One region of the Ferdinandcohnia sp. FSL W7-1320 genome, then DNA from elsewhere that is predicted to be linked to it. Evidence: riboswitches for the same ligand, from Rfam matches in the RefSeq annotation. Region 1 holds a riboswitch; each other region holds the start of a gene.
What was found. A riboswitch is a leader RNA that binds a small molecule or an ion and turns the genes downstream of it on or off. The one in region 1 is predicted to bind S-adenosylmethionine.

Region 1 (4,269 bases):
ACTAATAGCAGCTAATCTGAGCCATGCTGATTTAAGAAAAGCTGACTTTATTGGTGCTGATCTTCGTGATGCAGACTTAAGTCATGCAAACCTAGATGATGCTCTTTTTCTAACACAGTCTCAAATCAATTCAGCTAGAGGAAATGTACATACAAAAATACCGAATTTTTTAGTTAGACCAGATCATTGGATAAAATAAAAATGCTAGGGACAGTTAACTGTCCCATATTATTTTTTCACTGGTTTCACAACAGAATCAGCCCGATTGTATTTGACTATTTCGAGGAGTTGTTCTGCCATGAATTGTGGACTGTATTTAAACCCGCCATTAATCCATTCTACGACCATCCCTAATATTGCATATGCTTGGTAATTGGCGTGAATCTCCCTATCAATTTTTTGATTGGTGAGTACGTCATGCAAGTCAGTTAAGACGAGATCCTTTAAGACGGTACAAAACTTATTTTGAAAGCCTGTTAAAGTGTGTGTTCTGACGATATGTGTATAAAAATTTGCGTATTTAAAGACATGGTCAAATATTTTTACCGCGGACGTAGATAGTTTTTTAATTTCCAATACTTCAACACCTTTATAGGGTTCCCGATAAGATTCAATCAAGTCAGTGATGACTTCATCCATAATCTCATGTAGAATATCTTCTTTATATTGAAAATGCTTATAAAATGTACCACGATTTAGGTCCGCAACCCGTACAATATCTGATATCGAAATCTTCTTTAAGTCTTTTTCATTCATTAAGGATAGTAATGCATCTTTCATTGCTCGCTTTGACTTTACAATTCGGCGGTCAAGATAGTCATTATTACTAGACATAAACATCCTCCCATGTTTGATAAAACAAAAATACTAGACAAATTCATATATATTTGTTTATTAGTAAACACTTAATCATGGTTTTGCTGATTGTAAGCGTATTATTCTTCTTATTATACTATAGATAGTTGTTGATTAACGTACAACTGTTTATTAAAATGCATTCTATCATAATTGGAGGAATGAACATGAGGCTAGAGAAAAAAGTAGCAGTTGTTACAGGTGCCGCTTCTGGTATGGGAAAATCAATTGCAATTCTGTACGCAAATGAAGGTGCAAAAGTAGTCGTTTCAGATATTAATATTGAAGCTGCTAATGCAACTGTTGATGAAATCAAGATAAATGGCGGAGAAGCTATCGCTGTTATGACCAATGTTGCAAAAGAAGAAGATATTCAACACTTAATTAATTCTGCTGTAACGAAGTATGGAACAGTAGATATTTTAGTAAATAATGCAGGAATTATGGACAACTTTGAACCAGCTGGAGAAATTGAAGACGAGAAATGGGAAAGAATTTTTGCGGTAAATACAACGAGTGTAATGCGCGCAACCCGTAAAGTACTGCCAATCTTTTTAGAGAAAAAGGCTGGGGTTATTATCAACGTAGCATCTGCAGGCGGACTTCAAGGGGCAAGAGCTGGTGCTGCTTATACCGCCTCTAAACATGCGGTAGTTGGATTCACGAAAAACACCGGTTTCATGTATGCTCAAAGTGGGATTCGTTGTAACGCGATTGCACCAGGCGGTGTTGAAACTAATATCAGTGCTTCGATGACTGGCAGAAGTGATTTTGGAATGGGCCGTATTATGCCAGGATTGGCTATCAATCCACGTACAGGTAAACCGGAAGAAATCGCAAGTATTGCACTATTCCTTGCATCAGATGACGCAAGTTTTGTCAACGGAACAGTCATCACCGGGGATGCGGGTTGGACAGCATATTAGGAAATGAAAAAGCTTGGGTCACATATGGTGATCCAAGCTTTTTGGCATATTTTATTCTAATTTGAAACAAGTTTTGTTCCTTCAAGGAAAGACTTTTAAAAGTTTTTCCAACGTATTGATCCGTAACCAGTATGTGGATGTCCTTTAGATTGAATTTTAAAGTACTCATGTTCTAATTCGGGCAGGGATAATTCAAATAGATGTTTTCCATCTTTTTTATACATGTTACACGCAATTAGTTTCCGAATGATCTCATTTTTACGTTTCTCAACAGTTTCTTTTAATATAGCCATAATCATCTCTCTCCTTTCGTAATTGGCTTTCAAAAGACCCAATAACAAGATAAGAAGAGGCTTTTTTATGATTAGGGTAACCTCACTTATCTTTCAAGCTTGTTAGCTTGCAGGATTTAGCACAGTATTCAACGAATCTGTTGCTGAGGTTTCACAGGGCCAGCCCCTCCACCTCTCTTGATAAGTTTTTATAAGTTTGTACAAATGAAACACCCTAGACGTAATGGATGTTATTTATAGTTTAACCATATTATTCCGATGTGTCTACTTGTATTTATGAAATTTTGCAAAATGTAATGATTTCGTAAAAAATAAGGACGCGAAAAGGGGGCATAAAAAAGAGACAAGATTCATAACCCAAGGGGTTAATCAACCTGTCTCTCAATTCCAAATTTGATTTTAAGATGAAACCAAAAGGGTCCTCTGTAGAAATGACTTCGATTTCTGCAGGAAATACTTTGTTTTTCATATGTTTGCCTCTTAAAATAATAGAATAAAAGGCATAGGATGAAATAGACTTCCGTATGACTGTGGGGATAATTAACAGGAGGTACCGCATTGTCCTGTTCTGGGACAAGGAACCTGTCCCTGTGTCCCATTAAGCTTCGCCGACGACTGTAAATCTTTGGTTAAGGTGTTTGGGGTTTTCGATTTCGTCAATTACTGCGATGGCAAAGTCAGCGTAGCTAATGTAGCTTTCGCCTTTTGAGTTAACGAGTAAATTGTCTTTACCAGTTTGATAAGTACCAGTTCTTTTTCCCTCTGAATCAAATACTGCAGATGGACTGATAAATGTCCAAGTGATATCTGCTGTTTCTTTAAGTTCTTGAAGATTTCGTGCTTGACCATTGGCTGTTGGTTTTACAAAGTCTGGAAACTCTGGTGTGTCGATGAGTTGAAGGGTTTTTGCCTCATCAACATAAAGACTTCCTGCACCACCAACAACTATGATTCTTGTATCTGTTCCTTTAACAGCCTCAATTAATGCATGGCCGGCATCTACGTGGGCTTGTTCTTCTCCAAGTGGCGCACCAAAAGCATTAACTACTACATCGAGATCCTCAACATCAGCTTTTATTAATTCAAAAATATTTTTTTCTAAAACAGATACTTGATTGTTCTGTATTTTAGATGCATCCCTAACGATTGCTTTAACTTCATGTCCTCTTTTAACTGCTTCTTTTAAAATTAGGCTTCCTGCTTTACCATTTGCACCAATAATTCCAATTTTCATTATAGTTACCTCCTATGTGGTTTAGCTTGTAATTATATTGATTACATGTAATGATTATAGTTACATGTATAGTTAATGTCAATACATTCAACTTTTAGGTATAATAAACGTACGATTAGGAATGAAAGAAAGGTGACAGCGATGTCCATCAGTAGTAGATTTTCTGTTGGAATTCATATACTTTCCCTCATAAAGTTATCGAAAGAGGGGGAATGTTCATCAGGATTTTTAGCATCAAGTGTAAATACAAATCCAGTAGTTATTAGAAAAATTATGGGAATGCTTAAAAAAGCAAACTTAATTGAAGTACACCCGGGAGTTGCAGGTGCAAAACTCGCAAGAAAATCAACAGAGATTACAATGCTAGATGTCTATAAGGCAGTTGATGTAGTAAGAGAAGGAGAGCTGTTTAGCGTCCATGACAATCCTAATCCGGAATGCCCCGTCGGCAGAAATATTCAAAATGCCATTGAACCCTTATTTGTACAAGCTCAATTCGCTATGGAGAAAATCTTAGCAAACGTAACCCTAGAAGACATTATAAACGGCATCAACGAAGTTGGGACAGAGGGACAGGTACAGCGACCCAAATGAGATATGAATATTTTAGGTTCATAAAGAGGGTGTCAATCCATGTTGGATTGACACCCTCTTTTATTTTTTAGGATAAGCAATATTTCATAACACACTGGGTGTTAATTGAAATGATTGGAGCGGATGGCACAAGACTCCTGCCGGAATAGTGATCCTTGCGAGAACCCGCAGCGAGGTATGAGCGAGGAGGCTTGCGGATCGCCAGCGGAAAGCGAGTGCCAGAAGCGGAAATCACACCTTTTTCCACTGATAAACATTATTAAGTTAATAGCAACAATCTTTTAGAAAAGAGCATTTAATAAAATAAAACACTAAATATGACTGGAGTTTTGTTTAAAAGTGGAAAAAGCTACAACAATAACAGCAT
Region 2 (4,269 bases), 1.5 Mb from region 1:
CGTTCTTAGCTCGCCTTGTAAAATTCCTTTTTCCGTAATAATCGCTGTAATCAGTTCATTTGGTGTAACATCAAACGCAGGATTGTATACTTTTACTTCTTTTGGAGCGACGCGAACACCACCCAAATGAGTCACTTCTTCTGGATTTCGTTCCTCAATCGGAATTTCTTTTCCACTTTCCAATGTCACGTCAAACGTAGAAAGAGGTGCCGCGACATAAAATGGAATACCGAATGTTTTTGCTAATAACGCCAAATTAAAGGTTCCTATTTTATTGGCAGTATCCCCATTTGCTGTAATTCGATCAGCACCTACAATGATCGCATCAATGCCTTTTTCCAAAATTGTATGGGCGGCCATATTGTCCGTAATGAGTGTTACATCCACTCCTGACTGAAGTAGCTCCCAAGTTGTTAACCGAGCACCTTGTAATACTGGTCTTGTCTCAGATGCATAGACTGATAGATTAATTCCTTGTTGTGCAGCAAGATGGAAAGGTGCTAGTGCAGTTCCATAACGTGCTGTTGCGATTGAACCCGCATTACATATTGTCAACACCTTGAATCCATCTTTGAATAGAGAAAGTGCATATTCACCAATTTGGCGGCAAACCCCTTCATCTTCTGCTTGAATTCGAATCGCCTCATGGACAAGTGTTGTTTTTGCTTCATTCACTGACTTTGAAGCTTCGATACTTGCAACTAGACGGTTTAATGCCCAAATTAGATTTACAGCGGTAGGGCGTGAGCTTCCTAAGTATTCTTTATCTTTTTGGAGTCTTTCCTTGAATTCTTGTATGGATGTTACATCATAGCCTTGAGCAGACAATGCTAAACCAAACGCAGCAGTAATTCCTATTGCTGGAGCTCCACGGACTTTTAATGTGGTAATACTGTCCCAAACATCCTCAATTGAAAAAAGGTCGATAAATACAGTTTCCAACGGAAGCTTTGTTTGATCTAATAGTTTGATATGTGTTTCATTCCACTGAACAGATTGAGGAACTTTTTTTGTGTATGTCATGTTGTCACTCCTTAGCTGTTTTTTCTACATAGTTTCGTAGAGTTCCAAGTTCCTTGATTGACTTGCGTTCTTTTATTAATTCTTTTCCTAAACGTAGTGCATGCTGTTTAGTTGCGATTTTTTGTTCAATGCTTTCAATGCCATCTAAGTCAGCAACATGTGCAAGGCCGATTGTTCGACGTATCACTTCACAGCCAGCAAAACCAATTGCATCTTCAAAAGTTTGCTCAAGAACATATTCCAAATAACCTTCCGTATCACGATAAAGTTCAACCGCTTCATTTTTCCAAAGGTCTGAGAAAGTCCAGGAAAACACTTCCCATGTTCTTTTGATATGTTCGTATAATGGCTCACGGTACTCAGAATCTCTTGAAATTGCATTTAATAATAGATTTGCAATAAATTGCCCGATATCAAAACCGAGTGGGCCAAAATAGGCAAATTCAGGATCAATAACTTTCGTCTCAGTTTCACTAGCGAATATACTTCCTGTGTGTAAATCGCCATGTAATAGAGCATCTGCTTGAGTTAAGAACTTCTGCTTTAACTTTGCAATTTCAAGCTTCAGCGGTTGGTCAGCCCAAATTTGTTCAACATCATTCTGTAATTCCTCTTCGAAACTATTTGTATCGATATCGAAAAATGGATCTGTAAAAACAAGATCCTCCGTAATTTTACAAAGGTCAGGATTTATAAATTTTTGAACCAATATTTTTTTCTTCGATGGCTCTAGTCCAAAGTCTGAAGTGTAAAATAATGTTTTAGCTAAAAATGTTCCAATATGCTCAGATAAAAGCGGGAAGTTTTTACCTTCAATGAGACCTGCTCTTGAGATTTGCAAGTGGGAGAGGTCTTCCATCACAGTAATAGCTAGAATCTCATCAGAATAATAAACCTTTGGTACAAGAGTTGGCACATAATCCGCTGCTGCTAATAATGCATTTGCTTCAATTGTTGCTCGCTTTAAAGATAATGGCCAGCTTTCACCAACCACCTTTGCATATGGTAAAGCTTGCTTAATAATAATGCCATTTCCTTCTTCTTCGGTGATATGGAAAACTAGATTTAAATTTCCATCCCCAATTTCTCTGCATTTTAAAAATGTTCCTTCTTCAAACAAACCTAAACGAATGGCCAATGCCACCGCAGTGCTTTCTGTTAATGGTTCGTAAATCGATTGATATGAAATTGACATATTTATATTCCTCCAGAAGTATTATTTAATAGTTTGGAGGCTTTTCTAAAAACGGAAAAGCCTCTTTCATTGAAAGAGGCTTGAAGACACGGCTTCGCACCTCTTATCTGCCAAGAAGATCAAATGAGCCTTCAGCGAATTTGCGCACAGATTTTTTCGAGCTTGCTCGAAAATTTACCTTTGAAAATCTGTTGCATCCGCCGGAGGCTATAACTTTATTCAGTCTGGTTTTAAGCATGACTGAATAAAGTTATTCACTTCCTGCTGGAATTAGCACCGTGCCTTGTGGGTTTCCCCAGCGCTAAAAAATAGCGCCTCACCTTGCGATGGATTTACGGTCGGTTGCTGGGCTTCATCGGGCCAAGTCCCTCTGCCTACTCTTGATAAGAGATCAAATTAATTGATATTCTATTATATGTTGATACTGAAGAGAATGATATCAACGAATGTACATAATTGTCAATATATTTTTATTTCTATGAATGATAAAAATTAGGACGACGATCCTGGAAGATAGGAATTTGTTTTCTCACCTCTTTTACCTTGCTAAGGTCGATTTCTCCAACTAGAGTTGTGCTTTCAGTACCTGCTTCAGCAATAATGTTTCCCCAAGGGTCGATAACCATCGAATGACCTCCGAATTCATTATTAGGATTACTTCCAACACAATTACATGCAACAACATAGCACTGATTTTCAATCGCTCGACTAAGGAGTAATGTTCGCCAATGCTCAAGGCGAGGAAGTGGCCATTCTGCTACCACGAATAAAACTTCTGCGCCACTTGTTGTATGTGCACGAATCCATTCTGGGAAGCGAATGTCGTAACAAATCACACCAGCTGCTGGTACATTTTCAATTATGAAATCGCCTTTTGCTTCACCGGCCTTTAAATACAAATGTTCATCCATTAGCTTGAATAAATGTAGTTTGCTGTATTCACTTAGCAATTCTCCGTCTCGATTAAAGACAAACATCGTATTTGTCACACCTTGCTCCGTCTTTTTGGCTACAGAGCCTGCTACAATATTTACAGAGTATTGTTTTGCTAAGGTTTTTATAAACGTTTTTGTTTCATCGCCATTTTCATCTGCAATTTCATCTAATCTTGTTAAATCATATCCAGTCGTCCAAAGCTCTGGAAGGATGATAATATCAGGTTTGTCCTGATTCATTGTCTTTTCGATTTCTTTAGAAATTTGGGCAAAATTCTCTTGCGGTTTACCGAATTGAATATCATACTGTATACAAGCAATTTTAAGATTCATTTGGTATCCTCCCAGTGAAAATAATACTTTACAAGTTAACTCTAACAATATATTATTTTTGGTTAGTATTTCAAGTATTTTGAAGAAGGTGTAGATATGAAAAATTTCCAACAATCTGAAACCCTGCAAAAATTACCGAAACAGTTTTTTGCTTCTCTTGTAGCTAAGGTGAACAATGTAGTTGCCCAAGGGCATGATGTAATAAATTTAGGTCAGGGGAATCCTGACCAACCAACACCTCAACATATTGTTGAAGCTCTTAAAAAGGCTGCCGATCAGCCTAAATTTCATAAGTATTCTCCATTTCGTGGCCATACATTCTTAAAGAAGGCAGCGGCAGAATTTTACCAACGTGAATATGGTGTTGAACTTGACCCTGAAACAGAAATCGCGATTTTATTTGGTGGAAAGGCTGGATTGGTAGAGATTCCACAATGTCTATTAAATCCTGGGGATGTTGCATTAGTACCTGACCCTGGTTATCCAGACTATTGGTCAGGTGTTGAGCTTGCAAGAGCTGAAATGGCCTATATGCCTCTGAAAGAAGAGAATTACTTTCTACCAGATTACACAGAAATTGATTCAGAAAAGCTTGAAAAAGCAAAGGTAATGTTCTTAAATTACCCGAATAACCCAACAGGGGCTATTGCAACGAAAGAATTTTTTGAAGATACAATTTCTTTTTCGAAAGAACATAATATTTGTGTGGTACATGATTTTGCATATGGTGCGATTGGATATGAGGGGAAAAAGCCGATCAGCTTTTTGGAAGTTGAAGGTGCC
Region 3 (4,269 bases), 920 kb from region 1:
ATTTTGTAGCATTAACATGAATGTTTAATTAGTGTTGTCGATTTTCACAAAAAATACAAGTAATTTGGAATATCTTGTTTTTTCAAAATATTTTCATTGACTTGTGAATGAAAAAGGGTTAACATCAAATTAATCATAAAAGTAAAAACTTAATAGTTTATCTTATCAAGAGTGGTGGAGGGAATGGCCCTATGAAACCCGGCAACCGGTATTTACACGGTGCTAAATCCAGCAGGCTTTTTTTGCCTGAAAGATAAGAAGAGAGACCATACATACAACCTCTTCTTATCGAAGAGGTTTTTTTATTTAATCAAAGAGGGAGAGATTAATATGAGTGAAAAACAAAAAAATTTCAGACCAGAAACGATTGCAATACATGGGGGTCTTGAGGCAGATCCAGTAACCGGTGCTAGAGCAGTTCCTATCTACCAATCAAATGCGTTCAAATTTAATACTACTGAACATGCAGCAAATCTCTTTGGATTAAAGGAAAACGGTTATATTTATACTCGAATCCACAACCCAACTACTACTGTTTTTGAAGAAAGAGTAGCTCAATTAGAAGGTGGAGTAGGTGCATTAGCAGTTGCTAGCGGAATGGCAGCCATTACGACTTCAATCCTTAACATTGCGGGAGCAGGAGATGAGATTGTATCTGCTTCTACTTTATACGGTGGAACGTATAATCTATTTGCTAATACTCTACCTAAATATGGAATTAAAACGCATTTAGTAGATCCAAAAAATCCTGAAAATTTCCGTCAAGCAATAACACCAAATACAAAAGCAATCTTTGCTGAAACAATCGGAAACCCTAGCTTAGATATACTAGATATTGAGGCAGTTGCTAACATTGCTCATGAAGCAGGTATTCCACTAATTGTTGACAATACTTTTGCAACACCATATTTATGTAGACCAATTGAGCATGGAGCAGACATTGTTATCCATTCAGCTACAAAATGGTTACTAGGTAATGGAACAACCATGGGTGGAATTATAGTAGACGGAGGTAAATTCGATTGGAATTCACCAAAGTTCCCTGGATTTACAACTCCAGATCCTAGTTATCATGATTTAGTCTTTGCGGAAGCATTGGGACCAGTAGCCTTTATAATTAAAGCAAGAGTTCAACTACTACGTGATTTAGGTCCAGCTATTAGTCCATATAATTCATTCCAATTCAATTTAGGTTTAGAAACATTGCATGTTCGAATGAAGGAGCATATTGCGAATACGAAAAAAGTTGTTTCTTATCTTAAAAATCACCCTGGGGTTGAATGGGTGTTGTATCCAGGTGAAGAGGACCATCCAAATAAACAACTAGCTGATAAATATTTACCAAAAGGTGCAGGAGCGGTAATTGTATTCGGTATTAAAGGTGGAAGAGAAGCTGGCGAAAAGCTAATCAATAGTGTTGAGCTTTGGTCACATGTTGCAAATGTAGGAGATGCAAAAAGCTTAATTATTCACCCTGCTAGTACTACACACCAACAATTGAGCCCAGAAGACTTAAAGGCATCTGGTGTATCAGAGGACTTAGTCCGCTTATCTGTTGGTATTGAAAATGTGGAAGATATTTTAGAAGATTTAGAGCAAGCCATTAAAGCTGCAAATGGAACCAGTTCAGCCTTATCAGTGCCGACTGCATAACTGAAAAATTGTTCACAATATTTTCGTTGACACCCTTATATAGAGATGATAAGATTACTCTCGTGTTGTTTTAGTATGATAATAAAAATTAAATAAATCTGATAACTCTTATTTAGAGTGGTGGAGGGATGTGCCCGATGAAACCCAGCAACCGTCAACGTCTGTTGAAAAGGTGCCAATTCACACAAAGCTTTGGGCTTTGGAAGATGAGAGGAAGGAATCACAAAATTGTGCCTTTCTGCTCGTTTTTGCAGAAAGGCATTTATTTTTATATGCGTGGCATATTTGAATAATTATTATCTTTATTTATTTACATTATCGCATACACTAAACATAGTTTTCTCTGAATAGAAGGTGTGACAACGTGATAACACTAAAAAATGTTAAAAAGATTTATCAAACAAATACAAATTCTGTAACAGCAGTTAACAATATTGACCTTCAGATAAATGAAGGTGAAATTTTCGGAATCATTGGATACAGTGGCGCGGGTAAAAGTTCACTCATCCGTTTATTGAATGGGCTTGAAACTCCAACAGAAGGGAATATTTCTGTTGCTGGTCATAATATCACGTCCATTAAAGGAAAAGCATTACGTGATGCTCGTAAAGAAATAAGTATGATCTTTCAGCACTTTAACCTACTATGGTCGCGAACAGTTAGGGAAAATATCTCCTTTCCCCTGGAGATTGCAAAGGTGCCAAGAACTAAAAGAGAAGAACGGGTAAATGAGCTTATTAAGCTTGTAGGACTGGAAGGAAGAGAAGATGCTTACCCATCACAGCTAAGTGGTGGTCAAAAGCAAAGGGTTGGAATTGCAAGAGCACTTGCCAATAATCCGAAGGTTTTACTATGTGATGAAGCAACATCTGCATTAGACCCTCAAACAACTGACTCTATTTTGGACTTGCTAGTTGATATTAATGAGCGTTTAGGGTTAACAATCGTATTAATTACCCATGAAATGCATGTGATTCGTAAAATCTGTCATCGAGTTGCAGTAATGGAAAATGGGAAGTTTGTTGAACAGGGAAGAGTGCTTGATGTATTTAAAAAGCCTCAAGCCAACATTACAAAACGCTTCGTTCAGCAAGTGACAGAGCCTGAAGAAACAAAAGAAACGGTTGAGAATTTATTAGATCGTTATCCAAATGGAAAAATGGTTCAGCTTAGCTTTGTTGGTGAAGATGCTGAAATGCCATTAATTACAAGATTAATCCGAGATTTTAAGGTGGAAGTGAATATTTTACAAGGGAAAATTTCACAAACCCAAAATGGATCTTATGGAACATTATTTATACATCTTGATGGTGATGCTAATGAAGTCACTTCAGCCATCGAATTTATTCGACAACAACGAGTAGAAGCTGAGGTGATTGAAAATGCTTGAACAATTTCAAGAATTACTTAAATGGGAAAAACAAGTTAATGATTATCAAGCACTCAATTGGGGGAATCTTTGGGAAGCAACTTTAGAGACTTTATACATGACCTCAATCTCCGTGCTTGCTACTTTTATAATTGGTTTATTTTTAGGTTTAGTTCTCTTTTTAACAGATAAAGGAAATGCATGGGAAAATACAGTGGTGAATCGGATTGTATCTGCATTTGTTAATATTTTTCGTTCCATACCATTCATCATCCTGATTGTCCTATTGATACCTTTCACGAAAATTATGATGGGTTCCATGCTAGGACCAAATGCTGCGTTACCATCTTTGATTATAGGGTCAGCACCGTTTTATGCCAGAATGGTTGAAATTGCTTTGCGTGAAATCGATAAAGGAGTTATTGAGGCTTCTCATTCAATGGGAGCTACTAACTCGACAATCATTTTTAAAGTGTTAATTCCTGAATCTTTACCAGCCCTAATTTCTGGGATTACCGTTACTGCGATCTCATTAGTAAGCTTTACCGCAATGGCTGGAGTTATCGGTGCAGGTGGGTTAGGACATTTTGCATATTTATATGGTTTCCAGAGCAATAAACCGATCATTACATTTATTGCTACTGTTGCAATACTAATATTGGTATTTATCATTCAATTTGTGGGTGATTTCTTTACAAAACATACAGACAAGAGATAACAGGAGGAAAAACACAATGAAAAAATTACTTTATGTACTACTATTTGGACTACTTTCATTTGCCCTAGTTGCTTGTGGCGGAAATGACGATGCTGGTGATGGAGGAGACACTCAAGAAGCAGAAGGAAATAAAAAGCTTGTTGTAGGTGCGTCAGCTGTTCCACATGCAGAAGTCCTTGAACAAGCAAAACCTTTATTAAAAGATAAAGGAATTGACCTTGAAATAGAAGTTTTTACAGACTATATTTTACCGAACGTTGCATTGCATGAAAAAGAACTTGATGCAAACTACTTCCAAACACCAGGTTATTTAGACCTGCAACTAAAGGACAACCCTGACTTTGACTTTGTAAGTGTTGGAGAAATTCATAAAGAGCCTATTGGGATTTATTCTAAAGAATACAAAAGTTTAAAGGAGCTACCAGATGGTGCAAAAATTATTATGAGTAACTCTTTTAGTGACCATGGCCGTATTTTACCGATTTTTGAAAGAGAAGGTATTATCAAACTTAAAGAAGGGGTTGGCGAT

Region 2: it holds a riboswitch for S-adenosylmethionine, as region 1 does, so the genes downstream of both, mtnK (S-methyl-5-thioribose kinase) here and NST91_RS11095 (Fur-regulated basic protein FbpA) in region 1, are expected to answer to the same signal.
Region 3: it holds a riboswitch for S-adenosylmethionine, as region 1 does, so the genes downstream of both, NST91_RS06390 (methionine ABC transporter ATP-binding protein) here and NST91_RS11095 (Fur-regulated basic protein FbpA) in region 1, are expected to answer to the same signal.

The regions. Positions count from the first base shown of each region.
Region 1 is NZ_JBBPAM010000001.1:2,191,638-2,195,906, forward strand. Features, by position in the region: partial or broken gene NST91_RS11080 (pentapeptide repeat-containing protein) at 1-199, shown strand, start outside; gene NST91_RS11085 (TetR/AcrR family transcriptional regulator) at 229-834, opposite strand; gene NST91_RS11090 (SDR family oxidoreductase) at 1,023-1,781, shown strand; gene NST91_RS11095 (Fur-regulated basic protein FbpA) at 1,877-2,074, opposite strand; SAM riboswitch class I at 2,158-2,261, opposite strand; gene NST91_RS11100 (NAD(P)-dependent oxidoreductase) at 2,673-3,308, opposite strand; gene NST91_RS11105 (Rrf2 family transcriptional regulator) at 3,450-3,902, shown strand.
Region 2 is NZ_JBBPAM010000001.1:3,656,384-3,660,652, reverse strand. Features, by position in the region: gene mtnA (S-methyl-5-thioribose-1-phosphate isomerase) at 1-1,023, opposite strand, end outside; gene mtnK (S-methyl-5-thioribose kinase) at 1,028-2,218, opposite strand; SAM riboswitch class I at 2,474-2,608, opposite strand; gene NST91_RS18050 (carbon-nitrogen family hydrolase) at 2,695-3,486, opposite strand; gene NST91_RS18045 (pyridoxal phosphate-dependent aminotransferase) at 3,583-4,269, shown strand, end outside.
Region 3 is NZ_JBBPAM010000001.1:1,270,742-1,275,010, forward strand. Features, by position in the region: SAM riboswitch class I at 160-260, shown strand; gene NST91_RS06385 (O-acetylhomoserine aminocarboxypropyltransferase/cysteine synthase family protein) at 331-1,653, shown strand; SAM riboswitch class I at 1,759-1,866, shown strand; gene NST91_RS06390 (methionine ABC transporter ATP-binding protein) at 2,018-3,043, shown strand; gene NST91_RS06395 (methionine ABC transporter permease) at 3,141-3,740, shown strand; gene NST91_RS06400 (MetQ/NlpA family ABC transporter substrate-binding protein) at 3,757-4,269, shown strand, end outside.